3 regions of the Thioalkalivibrio sp. ALE10 genome follow, and region 1 is predicted to be linked to each of the others. Evidence: riboswitches for the same ligand, from Rfam matches in the RefSeq annotation. Region 1 holds a riboswitch; each other region holds the start of a gene.
The links. Region 1 has a riboswitch for cobalamin ahead of F788_RS0106275 (TonB-dependent receptor). Riboswitches for the same ligand answer to the same signal wherever they lie in the genome.
Positions count from the first base shown of each region.

Region 2: linked by a shared signal. The riboswitch ahead of F788_RS0106840 (porin) and the one ahead of F788_RS0106275 (TonB-dependent receptor) in region 1 are both predicted to bind cobalamin.
Region 3: linked by a shared signal. The riboswitch ahead of F788_RS0106945 (TonB-dependent receptor domain-containing protein) and the one ahead of F788_RS0106275 (TonB-dependent receptor) in region 1 are both predicted to bind cobalamin.

Region 1 covers NZ_KB906451.1:407,362-414,966, reverse strand. Annotated here, with positions in the region: gene F788_RS0106310 (DMT family transporter) at 1-540, shown strand, start outside; gene F788_RS0106305 (methionine adenosyltransferase) at 644-1,843, shown strand; gene F788_RS0106300 (complex I NDUFA9 subunit family protein) at 1,850-2,761, opposite strand; gene F788_RS0106295 (DUF99 family protein) at 2,839-3,405, shown strand; gene F788_RS0106290 (hypothetical protein) at 3,436-3,669, opposite strand; gene F788_RS0106285 (MFS transporter) at 3,770-5,008, opposite strand; gene F788_RS0106280 (rhodanese-like domain-containing protein) at 5,114-5,485, shown strand; gene F788_RS0106275 (TonB-dependent receptor) at 5,581-5,901, opposite strand; cobalamin riboswitch at 6,005-6,224, opposite strand; gene F788_RS0106270 (hypothetical protein) at 6,743-7,234, shown strand; partial or broken gene F788_RS13355 (heme-binding protein) at 7,412-7,605, shown strand, end outside.
Region 2 covers NZ_KB906452.1:71,021-78,625, forward strand. Annotated here, with positions in the region: gene F788_RS0106795 (YceI family protein) at 1-251, shown strand, start outside; gene F788_RS0106800 (putative motility protein) at 304-534, opposite strand; gene F788_RS0106805 (class I SAM-dependent methyltransferase) at 609-1,229, opposite strand; tRNA gene F788_RS0106810 (tRNA-Glu) at 1,635-1,710, opposite strand; gene F788_RS0106815 (hypothetical protein) at 1,735-1,962, opposite strand; tRNA gene F788_RS0106820 (tRNA-Ala) at 1,987-2,062, opposite strand; gene gltX (glutamate--tRNA ligase) at 2,106-3,512, opposite strand; gene F788_RS0106830 (DUF4399 domain-containing protein) at 3,681-4,100, shown strand; gene F788_RS0106835 (cytochrome-c peroxidase) at 4,198-5,199, opposite strand; cobalamin riboswitch at 5,369-5,600, shown strand; gene F788_RS0106840 (porin) at 5,726-6,841, shown strand; gene F788_RS0106845 (cytochrome c) at 6,861-7,427, shown strand.
Region 3 covers NZ_KB906452.1:97,913-105,517, reverse strand. Annotated here, with positions in the region: gene F788_RS0106970 (DUF2058 domain-containing protein) at 1-401, opposite strand, end outside; gene F788_RS0106965 (DUF2390 domain-containing protein) at 506-994, opposite strand; gene fnr (fumarate/nitrate reduction transcriptional regulator Fnr) at 987-1,715, opposite strand; gene F788_RS0106955 (class I SAM-dependent methyltransferase) at 1,943-3,175, shown strand; gene F788_RS0106950 (hypothetical protein) at 3,285-5,180, shown strand; cobalamin riboswitch at 5,236-5,491, shown strand; gene F788_RS0106945 (TonB-dependent receptor domain-containing protein) at 5,644-7,482, shown strand; gene F788_RS0106940 (cob(I)yrinic acid a,c-diamide adenosyltransferase) at 7,487-7,605, shown strand, end outside.

The sequences.
Region 1 (7,605 bases):
AAGTGGGTGGCGATCGTCATGGTCCTGCTGGGCGTGGTGCTGCTGACCGGGATCTACGACATCGGCGCCGGGGACGTGACCCTGATCGCCGCGGGTGCCGGTCTGGCCTCCGGCCTGTCCTACGCGGTGTTCATCTTCGGTTTCAAGTTTGCCGCGCCCCATGGCAGCCCGCAGGCGATCCTGGTGATCGCGTTCGCGGTCCTGGTCCTCATCCTTTTCTCGCTTGGTGATCCGGGGCAGATGGTGGACGTGCTGAGCACCTCGAGCTGGCCCCTGTTCGTGATCCTCGGCGTGCTGGGCGCCGGTCTGTCGTTCATCTTCTACATCGTCGGTCTGAACTACACGGCGCCGGCGGTGGCCTCCATCGTGGCCATGGTCGAGCCGGTGACCGCGTCGCTGTTCGGTGTGGTGTTCCTGGATGAATCCCTGGCGGCGGTCCAGCTCTTCGGCATGGCGCTGATCCTGCTGACCGTGACGGGTCTGAGCCTCCATTCGAGTCTGCAGGCGAAAGCCGTTCCGCCGCAGCCGCGCAGCGACTGAAACCGCGCAGGATCGCGGGGCAGCTTGGCTGCGGCCTGCATGTGGCGACGGCCGGCCACCAGTGAGAAGATCGCCGTCACGACCGTCGCCGGAGGGGGGAAGCGTGAAGATCATGGTCAGTGAACTCGAGGGGCGGCCCGCGGGCCTGCAGCCTGTCGAGGTGGTGGAACGCAAGGGACTGGGGCATCCGGACACGCTGTGTGATGCGCTGGCGGAGGAGGTGAGTCTGGCGCTGTCGCGCGAATACCGCGAGCGCTTCGACTTCGTGCTGCACCACAACGTGGACAAGGTCCTGCTGCGCGGCGGCGCCGCCCGCCCGGCCTTCGGCGGGGGCGAGGTGGACGAGCCGATCGAGCTGTACATCGCCGGGCGGGCCACGCGCGAGTATCGCGGCGCGACCGTGGCGGTGGACGAGCTGGCGGTGGAGGCCTGCCGTGCATGGCTGGCCACGCACATGCCCGCGCTGGATGTCGAGCGCCACGTGCGGGTGCACTCGCTCATCCGTCCCGGATCGCAGGACCTGGTGGAGCTGTTCGAGCGCCAGCGTCGGGATGGCGTGCCGCAGCTGGCGAACGACACCTCGCTGGGGGTGGGTTATGCGCCCCTGAGCCCGCTGGAGCGGGCGGTGTTCGCGGCGGACATGAGCCTGTGGCCGGAGGCGCCCGCGGCGCGTGGTCAGGACGTCAAGGTGATGGGGGTGCGCAGCGGCGAGGACGTGTCCCTGATGGTCGCCTGCGCCTTCATCGGGGCGCCCCTGGCGGACGCGGACGCCTATCTGGCCGCGCGTTCGGATGCGACCGGGCAGGTGCGGCGCGTGGCCACCGAGGCCCTGGGCCGCGAGCCGGACGTGTCGGTTAACACCGCCGACGATCCCGACGCGGACAGCGTGTATCTGACGGTCACCGGCACCTCGGCCGAGGCCGGTGACGACGGCCAGACCGGGCGCGGCAATCGGGCCAACGGGCTGATCACCCCGTCGCGTCCGATGACCATCGAATCCTTCGCCGGCAAGAACCCGATTACCCACGTCGGCAAGCTGTACAACGTGACGGCCACCCATATCGCCGAGGCGATCGTGGCGGAGATCGACGAAGTGTCGGATGCGCAGGTGGTGCTGGTCAGCCAGATCGGCATGCCGGTGGACCAGCCGCAGATCGCCGATATCCGCCTGCGCGCCGAATCCGCGGAACAGGCGGCGGCTCTGGCGCCCCGCGCCGAGGCCATCGCCCTCCATCACCTCGCGCAGGCCGGTTCTCTGTGGGAACGCCTGATCTCGCAGAACCTCGCCACCCACAGCCTGTAGCTGCGGCTAGTTCGTCTGGTTCGTCGGCAGGCACTCGGGCAGGGAGGCCTCCAGCGAGCGCGGCGTGATGCCGAGGTCGGCGAAGGTCGCGCAGGTGCTGTCGGTAACCGTGTCCTGCTGCATGAGGTAGATCTGGTCCCGGGTCAGGGGTGCGCGGGGCAGCCATGAGGTCAGCCCGGCGGCGAGGTGCCAGAGGAAAAACGGTACCGGCACGAACACCCGCGGCTGTCCCAGGTGCTCCAGCACCTGGTTCACGATCTGGCGGTAAGTCAGGATGTCCGGACCGCCGAGCTCGAACACCCGGTGTCCGGCCGGCGGTTCGTTGAACAGGGTGGCCACGGCCTGCGCGACATCCGCCACGTGCACCGGTTGCAGGCGGGTGTCGCCGCGGCCGAACAGCGGCACCATCGGCAGCCGCGCGAGGGTCGCGAGGTTGCGCAGGAACGCATCGCCCGGGCCGAACAGCACGCTGGGCCGCACCATCAGGGCGTCGCGGAACTCGGTGGTCACCGCGGCCTCGCCTTCGCCCCGCGCTCGGATGTATGCCGAACGCGAGGCGGGATCGGCGCCGATGCCGGAGATGTGCACCAGGTGTTCCAGGCCGGCCTCGCTCGCCGCCCGGGCGAGCCGGGCGGCTCCCTCCACGTGGATGGTGGTGAAGCGCAGGTCGCGCTGCTCCACGTACAGGCTGACGGCATTCACCGCACCACGCGAACCCGCCACGGCCCTGGCCACGTCGTCATCGTTGCGGATGTCGGCGCTGCAGTGTTCCACCCGCTCGTGCCGTTGCAGGTCGGCCGGTAGTGCGGGGCGGCGGGAGGCGATGCGCACGGCGTGTCCGGCGTCGAGCAGCTGGTACACGATCATGCGGCCGAGAAAGCCGGTGCCGCCAAATACCGTGACCTGATCCGGGTCCATCGGGAGCCTCCTTCTGCTGGGCTTCGTGTGTATGAGAACGTGGAGCTGTACGACGGCGCGGGCAAACGGGGATACGCATGCCGGGACATCTATCGCACGTGGCGGGTTTTGATGATGCGCCGTTCGCGCGGACGTATCGTGGCGACGTGCTGGTGGTGGGCGCGGTGTTCGCCGGCACGCGGCTGGACGGCGTAGTGTCGAGCCGGGTGCGGCGCGACGGCGCCAATGCAACCAAACGTCTGGCCGCATGCGTGCTGGACAGCCCGTTCGCCCCGCAGCTGCACGCGATCCTGCTGCAGGGGATCGCCTTTGCCGGCTTCAACGTGGTGGACCTGCAGGCCCTGCACGAACGGACCGGCCTGCCCGTGATGGTCGTGGCACGCCGGCAACCCGACATGGAGGCCGTTCGACGGGCGTTGCTCGACCATGTCCCCGGAGGGGCCCGCAAGTGGCGGCTGATCGAGGCCGCCGGCGCGATGGAACCGCTGGCGGGGGTCCATGTCCAGCGCTGCGGGATCGAACCCGAAGCGGCGCGGCAGCTGCTGGAGGACCAGCGCGTCCACAGCCACCTGCCGGAGGCCCTGCGCGTCGCGCACATGATCGCCGGCGGGGTGACCGACGGGGCGAGCCGCCACCGTCCGTGAGCCTCTTGAGCCTGAAAGGCTTGCCGCCGACTACAGGCCGATCAGCTGGGCGTGCACGCCGCTGGCGGTGACCGTGTCGAGCAGGCGATGGCTGTTGATCCGCTCCGGGTCGTATTCGACCACGACCAGGTGCGGCTTCTCCTCGTGGCTGGATGCCGCCATCACGCCGCTCATCCCGCGCAGCTCGTCCTGGATGCGTTCGCGGGCCTCGGCGTCGATGGTCTCGTCGATGTGAATGGTTACATCGGCCATGTTGTTGCTCATGATGGCCTCCCGGGTTCGCCCCTCTGGCAAGTTCTTCCTTCGAAGATAGACGTTCGCACCGGATGCTGGGGTTCGGTCGCGCGGCCGGGGCCTTCGGGGGTCAGGCATCCGCCTCCGCGCGGTGGCGGCGGTACAGGCGCAGGGCCGCGAGCCCGACCAGCAGCGAGGCGGCCCCGCCGATGATGAACACCTGGCCGGGGCTGGCGCCCGCCGGTCCGGTGAGTACCCAGAACAGCACCGGTGCCAGCAGCATCGCCCCGAACGACAGGAAGTTGCTCGCGGCGATGAAACGCCCGCGCCGTTCCTCCGGGCTGTGGCCCTGCAGGTAGGCGGTGATCGGCACGATGAAGAACCCGGAGGCAACGCCGAGCAGGGCCATCAGCACCAGGGTGGCCGGGTAACTGTCGGTCGTGAAATACAGCAACGCGCTGATCAGGGCGGCCGCGATCATGCCGGCCGGGGCATGGTGCATGGCGATGCCGCCGCGCGACAGATAGCCGGCGAGGATGCTGCCGGTGCCGATGCCCAGGGCCAGGGTCGTCAGGATGATGCCGGTGGCCAGCTCGCCCAGGCCCAGGTGCATCTCGGCGAACAGCGGGACGTTGAGCTGGTACAACGTGCCCAGGGCCCAGAACCACGCGATGCCGAGGACCACCAGGAACAGCACCCGCTGCGGCCGGATCTCGGCGATCGACTGCACCACGGTGGCGAACGGGTTCAGCCGGAAGGGCGCCGGATTGTTGATCGCGCGGGTGGGGGTGACGAAGAAGCTGGTGATCAGGCCGGTGAGCGACAGCGCCACGATCACCGCCGCCGGGATCCACAGCGCCTCGCCGGCGAACTCCATCACGAAGCCGGCCAGCGCGGTGCCGAGGATGATCGCCAGGAAGGTCCACAGCTGGATATGCCCGTTCGCGCGCGACAGCTGCGCGTAGCGCACGATCTCCGGGAGGATGCCGAACTTCACCGGGCTGAAGAAGGTGCTCTGCAGGCCCATCAGGAACACGGTCACCAGCAGTCCGGGGAAGTAGTCGATGATCAGCATGAGCGCGGCGGTCAGCAGCACCACGGCCTCGGCCGAGCGGGTGGCGACGATCACCGCCTTCTTGCTGTAACGGTCGGCGATGTAGCCGGCCCACGGCGAGAACAGCACGAACGGCAGCAGAAACACGAACCCGACCAGGCTGTAATAGAACGTGCCTTCGCCCTCGGCAACGAACTCGCGCAGGGCGATGAAGATGACGACCAGGCGGAAGAAGTTGTCGTTGAGGGCGTTGATGAAGACCGTCGCCATGTGGGCGACGAAGCCCGGCCTGCGGACGTCGGAAGTGTCGGTCATGTTGGCACCACCGGAGGTATCGCGCACGAGTACCGCTCAGGTTGCGGTCTCCGGCGGCCTGCCGGCAAGCTCGAATTACCTCTCCATCATACCCGAGGAATCGTCATGAGCCGTTTCGAAGAACGCATCACCCGTCTGGAACAGACCCTGCCGCACGTGGAGCCGGCGGAGCTGGCGCGCTGGCGGGAGGCCGGCGAACCGCTGCTGCTGGTGGACGTGCGCCAGCCGGAGGAGGTGGAGGCCGGGTCCATCGAGGGGGCCGTGAACATCCCCCGGCCCAGGCTGGAGGCCAGCATCGAGTCCCATCTGGAGGATCCGGCGCAGCCCGTGGTGGTGTTCTGTGGCGGGCGCGGGCGCTCCCATCTGGTGGCCGAGAGCCTGCGCGCGATGGACATCGACGCTCGCGTGCTGCGCGGCGGATCGGCAGCCTGGCAGGAATACTGCGCGGAGTCCGGTTCCAGTCCGCACCCGGGGTAGTCCTCCGTATGAGCAATGTGGTGACAGAAACGACATGAAAACCGGGGGAAGAACTGCCCATCAAGGCAGCCCTCCCGGTCCCCGGACCGGACGTCCTAGAAGTCGTACCGGACCCCGGCGTGGAGGAAGCGGCCGGGATCCGCCGCCAGCGAACTTTCATTGTCGGCATCGAACAGGTTGTCGATCCCACCGCGCAGGGTGACGTCCTCCCAGGCCGCCGGCGCGTACTCCACGTTCAGACTGGTCAGGGTGAACGAGCGATCCCATTCGTCCCCGGCCACGCGTACCTCATCCACGTAGCGGCTGCGCAGCTGCAGGCGCAATTCTTCCGTGGGCGTCCACAGTGCGCTCGCCACCATGGTGAGTTCCGGCGTGTCGGTCAGGGTCTCCCCGCTTTCCCGATCGATCGCATCCATCCAGGTGCCCCCCCCCCAAGCGCAGCTCCACCTGAGACTTGAAGTCCGCCCAGGCGCAGGTCGCCGGCGATGCCGATCCGCCCGGTGATACCGCTCCCCGCGGTTCTCCGTTGTCCTCCGGGCTCGCGGGCTGGAGCCGTTGGCTCCGGGGCAGACCACCTTCCCGCGAAGTACGCCCTGAACGGACGCGTTCTTCGCAGTGGTTCGCGAGGGTCTGCCGTGACCCGCCTACCGTTGCGGGGGCAGCGCCGGACTTGTGCGCAGGTCGAGGCCGGGCACGCACCGGACTTCCCGTTTCACTCGTCGTCGGGATGGCGACGAAGCACCCGGGGGAGACGGAATATTAGTGAGAACTAATGTGTGGTGTCAAACCAACAGTGTCCGGGTGACCCACGGTCGCGGCGGCCAGTGCCTGGCATGTGGTTTGCTTCGGGATCCGATCGGACGGATTTAAAAAAGGGCCGCCGGGTCGGTGCGGGGGCACCGAGAGCCGACGGCAAAATCCAGAAGAGATGGAGGAGAGAAGGGGCCAGGGGGCCCCTGCATGGCGAACCGACGCTGAGCTGCCGTCGACTCGACAATGGGAATTATACACGGCCGCAAATTGGAATCAATACATATTCGAAAATTTTTTGGAGATGATTTTCCCCTTTTGACAGTAACTTGCGAGCGTTCGGGTGTCACGGGTGGCATTTTCTTGTATTAGCAGCTGCCAATATTCGCAGTTCAGGGCGTGACCGGATCGGCGGCATCGGCATGTGGCCGCGTCATGGCGGGAAATACGAGTTGGCAGGGAGATTGCTTCTTCCGGGCAGGATCATCAGCAAGAGGCCGACAGACCATGACGATGCACCTGAGAATGATCGATTGCGGCGGTCACCTGGACGCCGAAGCCCGCAAGCAGCACGAGCGTGAGCAGGTGGTCTTTCAGCGCCTGCTGGAGTCCCACGACGCAATCCGGAGGGAGCTGGAGTTCATCGAGGGTGGTACCCGGACAGTGACGACGGCAACGGACCCTGAACTGGCCGCGCTGCTGCGGGTGCACGTGCCGGAACTGCATCGGCGGCTGCGCGAGAGCGCACACTTGCGCGACCGTGATCCGCTGTACCGCACCCTTTTCGAGCAGCGCGGGCGCATCGAAGTGCACGTGGAAGAGCGCCCGGACGGCGTGGTGGTGGACGAGGTCAGCGAGGACCCGGGTCTGGCGCACAAGCTGCGCGAGCACGCCACGCAGGTGAACACCTTCGTGCTGGCGGCGCGCGAGCTCGCTCGCCAGTACCCGCCGGTGATAGCCGATGATGCGGTGTCCGAGCGGGTCGGCCGGGTGGCCTGATGGCGGTCGGCCGCGCCGGTTGCGGAAACCGTTGAGCCGGACCGGAACGTGGCGGGCGTCCCGAAACGGAGCTTGCCAAATCCCCGTACGGGGCCTACAAGAATGGGTGGAGTCCACACAACCCTGGAGGTTGATATGTCCCCATCCATGCGTTCAGCACTGTTGGCCGGCGGCCTGATGACTCTGGCCGCCGCGCCCGTTCATGCCGATTCGGCCACGTTCAACACCCCCAGCCTGACACCCGAAATCGCGACCAAGGCCGTCGAGGCCGCGGTAGATGCCTGTCGTGTCGCAACGCACAGGTGACCGCGGCGGTGGTCGACCGCTTCGGGACGACCCAGGCCCTCAAGCGGGATCGGTTCGCCGGTCCG
Region 2 (7,605 bases), on a different contig from region 1:
ACAGCGGGCAGCTGACGGGGGATCTGGAACTGCTGGGCGAAACCCGGCCGATCACCCTGGACGTCACCATCAACAGGGTCGGACGCTACCCGTTTCCGCTGGGCGGCATCTTCTCCCGCCCCTACGTGCTGGGCGCCTCGATGCGGGGCGAATTCCAGCGCAGCGACTTCGGCATGGATTACGGACTGATCCGCAACATCGTGGGCGACACGGTGGAACTGATCATCGAATTCGAGGCACAGCGGCAGTAACCGCCCGAGCCCCGCAAAAAAAGGCCGGAGACCGTCGATCTCCGGCCCTGCCTCAGGCCGTGGTATTGACCAGCGTCCCGACATTGTCGGGCAGCGCTGCGGCCGCACCGGCCGCTGCTTCCACCCCGGCACTGCCCGAAACGTCGGGCATGCCGTCGATCAGCTGCGCCACCGCGGCTTCTTCGGCCTCCATGGCACGATTCATTACCGCGACATCCTTCTGCTGCATCAGGCTCGCCTGCTGCATCTGCACGGCCTGGGATACCGCTGCGTTGACATCCATGGGTACCTCCCTGGCGTTGACAGGCGTTTGCGAATGGACAGGACGCCTGCACCGACGATAGCGGCGGCTACCGCTCAGACTTGAGGGTTCTCCGCAGCCTTTTTTCCGGATCCGGCGGGACGCGCGGTGAAGCGCCGCATCACGCCCCGGGCCACCCGGTCCTGCGGATCGATCGCAAAACCGGCGGCGGACACAGCGGCTTCGGTATCCCGGTTGGGATGACAGCCACCGGCCACACAGGTCCAGGCCGGCTGCACATGGTCCTGCATCCGCGCCAGCAACGGACGCGTGTGGCGCACATGCTCCAGCATCCGCAGCTCGCCCTCCGCGCCAAGGACCCGCCGCACCTCGTTCAGGGCGGCGGGCGGATCCTGCACCGAACAGAACACCAGCCCGGATACCACCGCGTCGAACTGCCCCTCGACGAACGGCAGGGCCTCGGCGCGGGCCACCACCAGCGGCACCCCGGGAGCGCGACGCCGCGCACTCCGTAGCGCGAGGAAGTCCGGCTCCACGCCAATGACTTCCGCCGTCTGCGGATACAGCGGCAAATTGCGCCCGGTTCCGCAACCGACCTCCAGGATCCGTCCCCGGGCCCCGGATACCAGGCGCATCCGCCAGCGACGCAGGCCCAGCGCATCGGCCAGCACCATGAAGCCATCGTAAAGCCAGGGGATCTGTTCCAGTCCGCGCATGTCCTCGTTCCGTATTGATTCACTGTCGGAGAAACCGTGAACTGTATCGCATGTCGCACCCGCAACCGGAACCTCTCTCCGGTTATCCCGTCACAGCTGATGAGTGGTGACGAAAAACCCTCCACGGGTGTTTCCGTAACCCCGGTCACGATGTGGCCACTGCATGGTGTTGACCCGGTCCCCGACCGGTACACCGAGACAACCGACTCCCTCCGTCACACGGTTGTTTCAGTACCTTGAGCCCGGCTCCCGGCCGGGCTTCTTTTTTATGCCCTTCCCCTCCGTCGCCCTTGTCGCCCTTCCAGTTGACACGGATCAACAAAGAAAGGGATCTTCGGCGGCTGATTCCGGACCAGAACGAAAAAGGCCCGGATCCAGTGCGTCTGGATCCGGGCCCTTGGAATATGGCGTCCCCACGGGGATTCGAACCCCGGTCGCTGCCGTGAAAGGGCAGTGTCCTAGGCCTCTAGACGATGGGGACGCAGAGGCAACGTCATGCTGCAAACTAGTCAGGAGGTCCTTGCGGCCTTTCACTTCCGCGGCTGCCTTTCGGACGATGCAGGATGGTTGTCACCACACCGTTGAAAACCAGCAGGAACCCCAGCGGGACCATTGCGACCAGTGGCTTGGACCATGTCTGCTCACCGGCAAACATCAACCCGAAACCGCCGAACAATCCCACAATCGACAAAACCAGCCCAACGTAGATGGAGATCATTCCAAAACGATGCATCGCTGATCCTGCCATTCGCCGTAATGGTGGAGCCAGGCGGGATCGAACCGCCGACCTCCTGCATGCCATGCAGGCGCTCTCCCAGCTGAGCTATGGCCCCGTAACCGGCGAGGTGCGTAATGTAGCCACACCCCTTATTCGTGTCAACCCGCTTGTGCGGAAATCTTTGCGATGGCCCGCTCGATCCGTTCCAGCGAGCGCTCGCGTCCGATCAGCACCAGCGTGTCGTCGATCGGTGGCGATACAGTACCGCCCGTCAGCGCCACACGCAATGGCTGGGCGACCTTGCCGAGCTTGAGTTCCAGCCGCTCGGCGGTGTGCTGCACCACCTCGTGCAGCGCCTCCTTGTCCCAGGCGCCCAGGGCACTGAAGCCGTCATGCAGAGTCTGCAACACCTCGCGGGCCTCCGGCGTCAGCTGCTTGCGCTCGGCCTTCGGATCGTATTCGTCGAAGTCGCGATAGAAATACACGCTGTTCTCGGCCATCTCGCGCAGCGTCCGCGCCCGTTCCCGCTGCGCCAGCACCACCTGCCGCAGTTCCGGCCCCTCGGCGGGATCCACGCCCAGCTGCCCGAGATGCCAGCCCAGCTCCAGCGCCACATGGTCGGGGTCCAGGGTCTTGATGTAGTGCTGATTCAGCCACAGCAGCTTGTCGGGGTTTATGGCCGAGGCGGACTGATTGACGTCCTCGATATCGAACAGGCGCACCAGCTCGTCCAGCGAGAAGATCTCCTGGTCCCCGTAGGCCCAGCCCAGCCGCACCAGATAGTTCAGCAGCGCCTCGGGCAGGTAGCCCTCCTCGCGGAACTGCATCACCGACACCGCCCCGTGGCGCTTGGACAGCTTCGCGCCGTCCGGCCCCATGATCATCGGCAGGTGCCCGTAACGCGGCGGTTCCACACCCAGGGCCCTGAGGATGTTGATCTGGCGCGGGGTATTGTTCAAATGGTCGTCGCCACGCACCACATGGCTGATGCCCATGTCCATGTCGTCCACCACCACCGTGAGGTTGTAGGTCGGCGAACCGTCGGAGCGGGCGATGATCAGGTCGTCCAGCTCGCTGTTCTGGAACGCCACCTTGCCGCGCACCATGTCATCAACGATGGTGGCGCCCTCGTCCGGGGTGCGGAAACGGATCACCGGATCCACGCCCTCGCGCGGCTCGGTTCGGGCGCGACAGCGGCCGTCGTAGCGCGGCTTCTCCTTGCGCGCCTTCTGCTCCTCGCGCATCACATCCAGCTCTTCCTTCGTGCAATAGCAGCGATAGGCGTGGCCGGAGGCCAGCAGCTGATCGATGACTTCGCGATACCGGTCGAAATGGTCGGTCTGGTAGAACGGACCCTTGTCGTAGGTCAGGCCCAGCCAGTTCATGCCCTCGAGGATCGCATTCACCGACTCGGCGGTACTGCGTTCGAGATCGGTGTCCTCGATACGCAGTACGAACTCGCCACCATGGTGGCGGGCATACAGCCAGGAAAACAACGCGGTGCGGGCACCGCCTATGTGCAGATAGCCGGTCGGACTGGGGGCAAAACGGGTACGAAAGGCCATGCGCGAACACTCGCTTCCGGTAGTCAACAGGGCCACACAGGGTAGCAGACGACCGCGCCCTTGACCCCGCCCCGGACCGTCTACACTTCCTTCAGGGACCCCGAGACCCGGTCCCTGCGCCCTTCACCCGGAAAAGGAGGTTCTCCGATGATCAGAAACCGGATCTTCATGGCCTCGTCCGTGGCCCTTGCCGCCGCGCTTGTCCTGCCCGTATCGGCGCTCGCCGATCGCCCGGCACCCGCCGAGGGGACCGAGGTCTACTTCATCAGCCCGCAGGATGGTGACACCGTCGAGGGCCCGGTACATATACGCATGGGACTGCGCGGCATGGGGGTAGCCCCGGCCGGCGTCGACGCCGACAACACCGGGCACCACCACCTGCTCGTAAACAAGCCTCTGGACGAAGTGGACCTGGATGCCTCCCTGCCCTTCACGGACCACAAACACCACTTCGGAGGTGGCCAGACCGAAGGTGAGGTAGAACTGGAGCCCGGCACCCATACCCTGCAGCTGCTTTTCATGGACTATCGCCACATCAGCTTCGACCCGCCGGTGGTTTCCGAAAAAATCACCATCACGGTGGAATAGCGGCACCCATCAAAAAGGCCCCCTCCAGGACATGGAGGGGGCCTCGAAAGCCTCGACGAAGGGGGCATCAGCGTTCAGCCGCCGAGCCCCCGATGGATCACGGCAGGGCCGGGATGGTGACGTCCGGCATCTCGCCGGTCAGGGCGTGCATGAACGCCTCGATGTCTTCCAGCTCGTCTTCCGTGAAGTCGGTGTCCAGCATCTCCTGACCCATGATTTCAATGGCTTCCTTCAGGGTCTCGGTCTCGCCATTGTTCATGTAGGGGTAGGTCAGGGCCACGTTGCGCAGCGTCGGGGTCTTGAAGGCGTACTTGTCGCGTTCCTCCCCGGTCACCAGATAGCGCCCCTTGTCCTCGGAACCCGGCACCTGGATCTGGTGGAAATTCGAGTCCGTCAGCGCCGGGCCGCGATGGCAGGCCACGCAGCCGTTATCCGCGAACAGGGCCATGCCGCGCTTCTGCTGCTCGCTCATCGCGTCCTCGTCACCCACCAGCCAGCGGTCCAGATCGGAGTTCGGCGTATTCAGGGTACGCTGGAACGAAGCCAGGGCCTTGGCCACGTGATCGGTGTTCACGACGTTGTCGCCGTCATAATCCGGGTACGCCGCGTCGAACATCTCGATGTACTCGGGGAACTCCTCCAGGCGCGCGATCGCCTCCTCCAGCGGCATGGCCATCTCCACTGCATCCTGGATCGGCCCCAGGGCCTGGCCTTCCAGGTCATCCTCGCGGCCGTCCCAGAACTGGGCCTCGAAGAACCCGGAGTTCAGCACCGTCGGACTGTTGCGTTCGCCCACCTGGCCGGCATGCCCGGTCGCGCGCGGGATGCGGTCAGCCCAGCCCAGCGCGGGGTTGTGGCAGGTCGCGCAGGAAATGACGCCCGAGCTGGAGATGCGCGGCTCGAAGAACAGGAACTTGCCCAGCTCCACCTTCTCGTCGGTCAGGGAATTGTCGGCCGGGATCGGCGGCAGGGCCGGCAGCGGCTCGAACATGTCGCGGTATTGATCGTAATCGCCGGCGAACGTCGGGGCGGAGAGGCCCAGGGCCACGGCCGTACAGGCCGAGACGAGCAGCCCCCGGAAAATGCGCTTCTTCTGCATGGTTCGCTCCTTTTTATTGGTCTGGATGCGGCCCGGCTGCAAACCGTCACCACATGGACTCAGTCTAAAAGAAATACCCCCATCACGGGCCGGCCGGGTGGTGCAATCCTGCGTAACCTTGATACAGATCAACCCGGCTCCGCCCTTGCCCGCGTGACGGGACGCGGTTACAGTCCGCCCGCCTTCAGGTGCCCCGGCCCACGACGCCGGGGATAATCGGGAAGCCGGTGCGTGAATCGACGTTCACAATGCCGGCACTGCCCCCGCAACGGTAGGTGAAGACAGGCGGATCCAGTGCCACTGCGGCGCATCCACGGGATGCCCGCGGGAAGGCGATCCGCCCGGGATGTCCTGCATCCCCTTCGCGAGTCCGGAGACCGGCCTGGAGGAAACCCGACGCCGCGGCGGGCGGCCGAGCGGGCCGGGGCCGGCGTGTCCGCCCCTTCCCCCCTGCTCCCTTGCCCGACTGCCGGCGTCGTTTCATCCACGGCGTGCGGGGTCGCACGTCCAGGGGAGCAACACAACAATGAAAAGGACCCAACCTCAGCCGGGGCGGCCTGCCGTGCCGGCCCTGGTTACCCTGTGCCTGGTGACGGCCACGGGCATCGCGCCGGCGCAGGCCGGTTTCGAATTCGGCGACGCGGAAGACGGCCTGCAGGTCACCCTGGATCCGCTGATCCAGGGCCGTTACAGCTACGAGCATGACCCGGACGGCTCCAGCAGCGAATTCGATTTCCGGCGCGCCTGGCTGGACACCTCGGGCACCCTGTTCCACCCCGAACTGAGCTTTCGCCTGCAGCCGGATTTCAGCAGCGGCGAGCTGTCCATGCGCGACATCTGGCTGCAGTACGGCCCGGGCGAACACCTGGGCCTGCGGGCCGGCCAGTTCACCGTCCCCTTCGGTCTGGCGCGGGACATCGGCGGCCCCAACCGCCTGTTCACCGAACTGAGCATCGCCGGCAACCAGTTCGAGATCCCGGCAGGACGCGACACCGGCCTCGCCCTGCTGGGTGGCGCGGGCGACGACCGCGCCTGGGCGGTCGGGATATTCGATGGCCGCGGGCGCCTGGATCAGCGCGACGACCGGCCCTCCACCTCCGGGCACCTGTTCAGCGCCCGTGGCGCCTGGGCCCCGGTGGGCTCGGTCCCGCGCGACAACACCACGGTGGGCCGGGCCGTGGAGCGCACCGTTGCCCTGGGCGCCGGCCTGCAGGCCGCCAGCCGCAACCACCTGCGCGACTGGAGCCGCGGGCAGGAGGACACGGTCGACCGGCAGCGCGCCGACTGGGTCACCGCCACCGCCGATGCGGTGGTCAAGTTCGGCCATACCTCGCTGTCGCTGGCGGCCTACCGCCGCAATGTCTCCCCCGACCGCACCGCGAGCTACCACGACCTGGGCGCCGAGCTGGAACTGGCGCAGTCGCTGCCGCTGGAGGGCCTCGAGCTCGCCGCTCGCCACGCGGTACTGCGCCACGACGCCGGCGACGACCTGGACGGCGACGAGCGCTGGCAGCGCGAATGGGGCGCCGGCCTTAACTGGTACCACCGGGGGCAGCGGCAGAAGACCCAGCTCATGTGGCTGGACCGCGACACCGACACCTCGAACTGGCAGCTGCACCTGCAGCACCAGTTCCGCTTCTGAACGAACAGGGAGAATCGCCATGAAACGGATGCCATCCACGCGCCGGTCGCTGACGGCCGGCCTGTCGCTGGCCCTGCTGCTCGCAGCGGCCGGCACCGCAGGCGCGGAAGACGAGATCAGCGTGCCGATGCCGGGCCCCTGGGGGAACGACTTTGCGGAGACCCTGGACGATCCGGCCGGGGTGGACGCCACCGAGGCCTTCAAGCGCTTTCGCCAGCAGAGCATGCAGGCTACCTCGGCGACCTACCGCAGCATCGAGCAGATCCTGCGCTACGACGCACCGTTCGCCGAACGTCTGCCCGAGCTGGCCGACGAACTCGCGCGCGGGGCCGCCGACATCGACACCTGGTTCGCCCGCGAGACACCGGCGCCCGACGGCGAACCCGGGGCCCTGCCCGCGGTCTGGGAGGCTCCGGAGTTCGCCGACTACAAGGCGGCCTACCGCGAGGCGACCACGGAACTGCAACGCAAGGTCGAGGCGGCCGACGACCTGGAGGACGAGGGCTTTCAGCTACGCGCCACCGAGGCCCTGAACGGCGTGCGCCACCAGTGCCTCGCCTGCCACGACAACTTCCGCCGCCGCTGAACCACGCGGGAAAACGCGGGCCGCCGCCCGGCGGTCCCCTTTCCGTTATCCTGACCAGGGGCGCCCCACCTTCGCCTGCAAGCAGGCTCCTACAAGTTCGCGACGATGTAGGAGCCTGCTTGCAGGCGAAAAGCCCCGTGTCCCACGACACTCACCGGCGTGATCCCTGCCTGCGGAA
Region 3 (7,605 bases), on a different contig from region 1:
TGGTCGAGGCCGGCGATTGCGGCGCGTCCGTCGGCCAGCTGGCGCCGCAGGGCCGGCGTGACCGGCAGGCTGCGGATCCGCCCGCCCTGCTGGAAGTGATAGTCCTCGGCGTCCTCGCCGGCGGGCACTGGATACAGGTTGGAACTGACCAGCTCGCGCAGCTGGGCCGTCAGGGCCTTGCGCGCGGCGCGCGCCTGGCGTTCCTCGTTCTTGCGCCGCGAACGTTCGGCCTGTTCCGCCTGACGCTGCTCGGCGGCCGTGGGCTCGGCCGCGGGTGGCGCCGCCTTCTTCGGCTTTTTGGCCTTTTTCTTGCCCTTGTGCTGTTCGCTGCGGGCCTTCTTGACCTGCTTTTCGTCGACCAGGCCGGTCTTGAGGAGCTGGTCGCGCATTGCGTCGGACATGTTCGGTTGCCGTCTGGCTGAGTGGAACCCGTCAGGATAGCCGGAACCGGGGGCTGCGTGCAGGGGAGGTCGGGGCGTGGTCGATGTTTTGCCGACGCGGCCGCTCAGGGGAGGCCCGGGACCGAGGACGAGGCGAGTTCAGCGGCGCCTGCGGAGCGTTCGGCCGGCGGGAGCCCGGGCTCGAGGCGGGCGAGGCGCTCCTCGATGGTGGCCGCGCGCGGGCGCCGGTTCGGGGCTGCGGCGGCGGCCGGAGGCGGGCATTCCTGCAGCAGGTGCAGCGCCCCCAGGTGCTCCGCGCGCAATTCCAGTTCCAGCAGGGCGCGGTACAGGGCATGTCGTTCGGGGGTGTGCAGGCGTCGGCGCAGGGCCCGGATCCGGAGGGTGGCGCGGGTACTCCAGTCGCGTGCCCGGGCGTGCAGCCGATCGAGATCGTCGGCGGCCAGTGGACCGGGGTGCCAGGCGGCGAACAGCACCCGAATCACGTCAGCCCCATGGTGATCCTGCCAGGCCATCAGCCGCTCGTGCAGCGCCGGATCGTTCCAGGCGGTCTCGGCGAACGACCAGAAATCCCCGGTGGCCCGGGTGTCAGGCACTGCTGGCGGCGGATGTACTGACGCCGGCCGTGGTCCGCAGGGCATCCAGGTCGGGGATGTGCAGATCGCGGGTGTGCAGCTCGATCAGGCCCTGGCGCCGCATCTGCGTGAACAGCCGGCTGATGGTTTCCTGCGTCAGGCCCAGGTGGTTGGCGATCTCCGCGCGCGACATCGGCAGGATGAAACGGTTGGCTGCCAGCCCGCGTGCCTGATGACGCTGCGACAGCGAGAGCAGGAAGGTGGCCAGACGCTGCTCCGCGCTGCGCTGGCCGAGCAGGGCGTGCAGGTTCTCCTCGCTCGCCAGGCCGCGGCTCATCACCCCCATCAGGTGCTGCCGGAACGTGGGCAGGCGGCCGGACAGGTCATCCACCAGCGACCACGGGACCGCACAGACGCTGGTGGACTCCAGCGCGATGGCGGTGACCGGGTGGGACCCCTGGTGAATGGCATCCAGTCCCAGCAGTTCGCCGGCCAGCGCGAAGCCGGTGATCTGCTCGGTCCCGTCGTCACCCATCAGCACCGTTTTCATCGCGCCGGTGCGCACCGCATACAGGTATTCGAACGGCGACCCCATGGCGAACAGCGTGCTGCCCTTCTCGATCGGACGGCGCTGCTGCACGATCTCGTCGAGCTGCCACAGCTCGGTATCCGGCAGACCCATGGGCAGGCAGAGCTGACGCAGGGTGCACTGATCGCAGGCTTGAGTCGGGCGCAAGGTCATGTCCGGAGGGTAGCCCGTTTGCGGCAATGTGGAAAGACGCCGCGGATTTTTACGCCGGCGCTCGCGGTGGCGGTGTTTCCCGGATGCACTACGCTTGATGCGTTGGTACAACGGATGGTGTGCGGACCGGCTCCACTGGACGGGCCCGGAGGTGAGAGTTAGACTCAGTATAAAAATAGCCGGACACGGAATCGTGCCGGATTTCAGGGAATCGGGGGCACTCAGTAATGATTGAACGGATGCTGGAACAGTATGTTCGCTCCGGGACGCTGACCCTGCGTCACCCGGATGGCACCGAGCAGCGTTTTGGCAGCGGCGAGCCGGAAGTGGTCATGCAGCTGCATGATGCCGGCGCCCTGAAGCGCATTGCGCGGGATCCCGGTTTCGAGCTGGGCGAGACCTACATGGACGGGCTGTGGTCGCCCGGTCCGGAAGGGCTGCGGGCCTTTCTTGATATGACCATGCGCAATTTTGCGCCGATGTTCCAGAAGCGGGTCGGTTTCCTGACGCGTTCGCTGCGCGCCCTCGTGGAGCAGGGCAACCGGGTGGCGCGCAGCTACAAGAACATCTCTCACCACTACGACGTGGACGAATGGCTGTTCCGGCGGTTCCTGGACGAGGGGATGTTCTACAGCTGCGCCTATTTCGCCGAGCCGGGGATGAGCCTGGAGGAGGCGCAGCAGGCCAAGTGCGAGGTCCTGCGCCAGAAACTGTGCCTGGAGCCGGGCATGCGCGTGCTGGACATCGGCTGCGGCTGGGGCGGGCTGGCGATGTATCTGGCCGAGCACGCGGATGTCCGGGTCGATGGCATCACCCTGTCGCGCGAGCAGCTGCGGGTAGCGCAGGACGAAGCGAAGCGCCGGGGTCTGGAGGACAAGGTGCGCTTCCTGTACCAGGACTATCGCGAGCACGACGATCAGTACGACCGGATCGTCAGTGTCGGCATGTTCGAACACGTGGGGCAGCCGAACTACGGCACCTTTTTCCAGCGGGTCAACGACCTGCTCAAGCCCGACGGGATCGCGGTGCTGCACACCATCGGTCGCCAGGAGCCACCGGGCACGGCCAACCCCTGGCTGAAGAAATACATCTTCCCCGGCGGTTACACCCCCGCCCTGTCCGAGGTGATGGAAGCGCTGGAGCCCACGCCGCTGTACACCACCGACATCGAATTCTGGCGGCTGCACTATGCCGAAACCCTGGCCGAATGGTACCGGCGCTTTCAGGCAGTCCGTGAAGAGGCGGCGGCCAGTTTCGACGAGCGCTTCTGCCGCATGTGGGAGTTCTATCTGGCCAGCTGCGAGGGCACTTTCCGCTGGTGGAAGCAGGTGGTGTTCCATATCCAGATGGCGCGTCGGCAGGATGCCGTTCCGCTCACCCGTGACTATCTCTGCGGGCGCGAAGACCCCGGGGTGCGTTCGGTGCCGCCGGCGGACGAGCTGATTTCTTCCGCGCGGTGAACCCCGGCCTCCGGCACGGGTCCAGTGTGGGTCCCCGCCGTTCTGACGGCGACGTGCGGGGCATTCGAGCTTTACACTGACCGGGGATTCCGGTGTTCGGGGAGTAGGGGTGTTCCGCCTTTTTCGTCAACGCAAGTCCGAGGCATCGGGGGCCCCCGAAACGCAGGAGTCGAATCAGGACCAGGTCCTGATCGAGGCTGCGGGACGCAGCCGCATCACCGAGGTGGCGACCAGTGCCCGCAAGGTCCCGTGGTCGCTGAACCTGCTGCAGCTTTTGTGGGCGGCCGGCCCCGTGACCTTCCTCGCGATGCAGGGCGGCTATTTCCTCGGGTTCGGCCATGCGGCTCCCACCCAGAACTTCGTCTTCTTCGCGGTCTACACCCTGCTGTTCGGGGTGATCGGCCTGATCGCGCGCTTTGTCGCCGATGCGACCCGCGGGCGGCGTCAGGAGCGCTCGCAGGTCCAGCTGCGCAATACCATCGATCTGCTGCCGGATCTGCTGTTCGCGACCCGTGACCTGGCCATGGGCGAGATGACGCCGGACATGCGGCGGCGCCAGTCGGCGGCGGTGCTGCTGCACGAGGTGGAGGTCTCCCCGGAGGCGGTGGCGGTCGCGGTGCGCGAAATGACCGGCGACCCGACGCTGGCCTCCACCGCCGAGCAGATCGAGATCTATCGGCGTCTGGGGCTGCATGCGCGGGTCGCGGACCTGGTGGAGGCCACCGCCGACGCGCGCATGGCCGCGCTGGAGCGGCTGCACGCCGAGGATTCGGATCTCGCCGAGCTGCTGCGTGACCGCCTGCGCGGGGTCGCGCCGACGCGCGAGGACGGCGTGCGCCGCATCGACCAGTTTCTCGAACGCCTGTTCTCCGCGGCGGATGCGGATGACCTTACGCGCTGCACCCTGGATGATGTCCAGGCGATCTTCGTGCTCGCCTTCGAGCTGGTCAACGGGCGCCAGATCAAGCGCCTGAGTTTCGAATGGTCGGGGCCCTGGCAGCTGGGCCGGGCGCTGGACCGGCTGGAATACCAGAGCAACCGCTTCCGCGTGGCCCAGGCCGGGGTGATCAGCCGTCTCCGCTCGCTGGGGATGCTGCTGGCGCAGAGCGAGACCAGTGGCATCACCCAGCAGCATCTGCGCGAACCCCTGCCGGTCATGGGACAGCAGGTGCTGGCCGGCCTGCGGACCATGCTGGAGGCGGAGCCGGACGTAAAGAGCCCCGACGGCCGTATCCTGGGTGCCGCGATGTCGCAGGTGGAAGAACTGCGTGAAGCCCGGGACCGCCTGATGCAGGCGCAGAGCCGTTACGCCAATGCGGTGGAACGCTGGGAAAACCTGCGCCGGCGCGAACGGGACCGCAAGGGTGATCAGCGCTGGCAGAAGCGTTCGGCCCGGCGGATCCGGGTGTCGGAGGAGCTGATCGAACTGGACGATGATCAGAAGATCCGGCTGGCCGACGGTCTGTGCGAATATCTCGAGGAGCTGCAGATCCGGCGCGAGGGCGATTTCATCTTCTTCGGCAAGAAGCCGCTGGACGGCGATACCGCCAAGCGCATCGGCATCCAGCTGGCGCTGCTGCTCGACCCGCTGGTGGAGCTGAGCAACCCCAGTATCCAGCGGGCGATCTATTCCAGCCCCGCGGCCTATCTCGGCGGGCTGTACGTGGGCATGAGCGCCGACGCCAAGGCCGGGCTGGGCTCCGCCATGGTGCGCATGGTGCGCCAGGATCTCGGGCGTGCGGCGGAGTGGCTCGCGCTGCGCCTGACCCGGGTCTACCACCTGCCGCTGACCGACGGCATGCGCAGCTTTCTCGAGACCCACTACGGGGCCAACCCCGAGCGCCTGGCGATGCTGGCCCAGAACACCGGGGACGAGTCCCACCCGGTGGCCCTGCGTGCCGAGCGCTCGCCGGAATTCGACGCGATGGTCCAGGACAAGGAATGGGGCCGCCTGCTGCGTCGTGGCGCCCGCTATCGCCAGGCCGAGGAGACGCGGCAGACCTGAACGCCGCGCGGTCGGCCGGAGAGCACGGGTGGAAAATCAGGGGGGGGCTCATGTACCCTGCTCCCCGTTCCTCGGTGCCCTGGCGGTTTCGCCGCCGGGTTAAACGGGAAGTCCGGTGAGCGCCGCTTCGGCGCGAGTCCGGCGCTGCCCCCGCAACGGTGATCGAGCGCGGATCCATTCCGGAGTCCTTCGGCAGTGGATCCTCGAGGCTGGCGGCCGAATGCCACTGTGTCATGGACACGGGAAGGCGCCGCCCGCCGGGAATCTCCCGCTCGTCAGCCCGGAGACCGGCCGGGGAATGGTCGTGCGGCACGCGGAGGGCGTGCGAGACGGATGACCGTTCCCGCCACGGGTCCCCGTACCCGTTTCCCGCCGGGAATGCGTTCCTCGTCTTCCTCCCTCGCGCCGGCGCGATCCCCGTGAACCAGCGGCGTGCGGGCGGCTCGCCGGGAGATCCGAAGACATGAAACGCAGTATCCTTTCCGCAGCCATCGTTGCAGCCGTGTCCCCGGCCGTGGCCGACGAGGCGCCGGGCACCGACTCCGACTCCGCGACCCTGGAACCCGTTCAGGTCACTGCGACCCGTCTCAGCCAGACCGTGGACGAGGCCCTGGCCTCGGTGACGGTCATCGACCGCGAAGAGATCGAACGCCTGCAGCCGCGCCAGTTCACCGATCTGGTGGAGGGGCGCGCCGGGGTCTCGGTGGCGGGTAATGGCCCGTTCGGCAAGACGTCCAGTGTCTTCCTTCGGGGAACGAACTCCGATCACCACCTGATGCTGATCGACGGCGTGCGCATGGGGTCGGCCACCACCGGCGGTGCCAGCTGGCAGTTCCTGCCGCCCGAGGAGATCGACCGCGTGGAGATCGTGCGCGGGCCGCGCACCTCCATCTACGGCTCCGATGCCATCGGCGGGGTGACCCAGGTCTTCAGCCGCGCGGGCCGCGAAGGTCCGCCGCGGGTCAATGCCTTCCTTGGCGCCGGCAGCTTCAGCACCTGGGAGGCCGGAATCGGTGTGGCCGGCGGCACCGGGCGCACCGATTACAGCCTGTCCGTCAGTATGTTCGATACCGAGGGCATCGACGTGCAGGACGACGTGGGTGACGACGATCCGGATGGCTATGACAACACCTCGCTGGCCGGCAAGGTTGCCCACCGCCTCGACAACGGGATCGAACTTTTCGGCAATGTCCTCTATTCCGAAGGCAATACCGAGTTCGATGGTTTCGAGGATGAAACCGATTTCGTCCACGCGGCGATGCAGGCCGGTCTCCGATTGCCCGTTCTTGGTCGCTGGGATACCGAGCTTGCAGTGGCCCATAGTCGGGACGAAAACGACAATTTCGCGGGGGGGTTTTTCTCTTCGAGATTCGATACGAAGCGGGATCAGCTGACCTGGCGCAACGATGTCCGCCTGGGTGAACTCACCGACCTGATCGCCGGGGTAGACGCCTACGAGGACCGGATCTCGAGTACCACGGATTACGACGAGGACTCGCGCTACAACGTAGGGGTCTATTCGGTCGTACGTACCCAGCTCGGCAACCACGATCTGGAAGGCTCGCTGCGCTACGACGACAATGAAGCGTTCGGCGAGAAGACCACCGGGCAGGTCGCCTGGGGCATGCAGGCAACCGACGCCCTGCGGCTGCGCGCCAGCTACGGCACCGCGTTCAAGGCACCCACCTTCAATGACCTTTACTGGCCCTTTTCCGACCCGGCGAGATTCCGCGGAAACCCGGACCTCGAACCGGAGGAGTCGGAGACGTTTGAGCTCGGGGCGAGGTACTCGGCGAGTCTCGCGTATGTCGACGTCGCGGTGTTCGAGACGCGCGTGGACGACCTCATTACCGGGTTCCCGGTGCGCGAAAATGTCGACGAGGCACGGATTCGCGGACTGGAAGTCGAGGGAGGCCACGACCTCGGTCCGTGGAATTCGCGGGTCTCGCTGACCCTGCTGGATACGGAAAATCGTGACACCGGCAATGAACTGCGTCGCCGTCCGCCGGCGTCAGCCCGTTTCGACCTGGACCGCCGGATCGGTGATTTCTCCGTGGGCGGTACGATCCTCGCCCGCAGCCGCAGCTACAACGATGCTGACAATGACGAGCGGCTCTCGGGCTACGGCACCATGAATCTGCGTGCGGCCTATCGATTTGATCCGGAATGGAGTATCGAGGCTTCGCTGTCGAATCTTTTCGATCGCGACTACGTGGTCGCGCGTGACTCGGTTAACGATGCCGATTACAACAACCCCGGCCGCGCCGCGTTCGTGAAACTGCGTTATCAGCAGCAGAGGTAAGGTCATGGGCAATCGACTGTCGAAGATCGCGACCCGCACGGGTGACGAGGGGCGTACCGGCCTGGGTGACGGCTCGCGCGTGGACAAGGACTCGCATCGCGTCGAAGCCTTTGGTGACGTGGA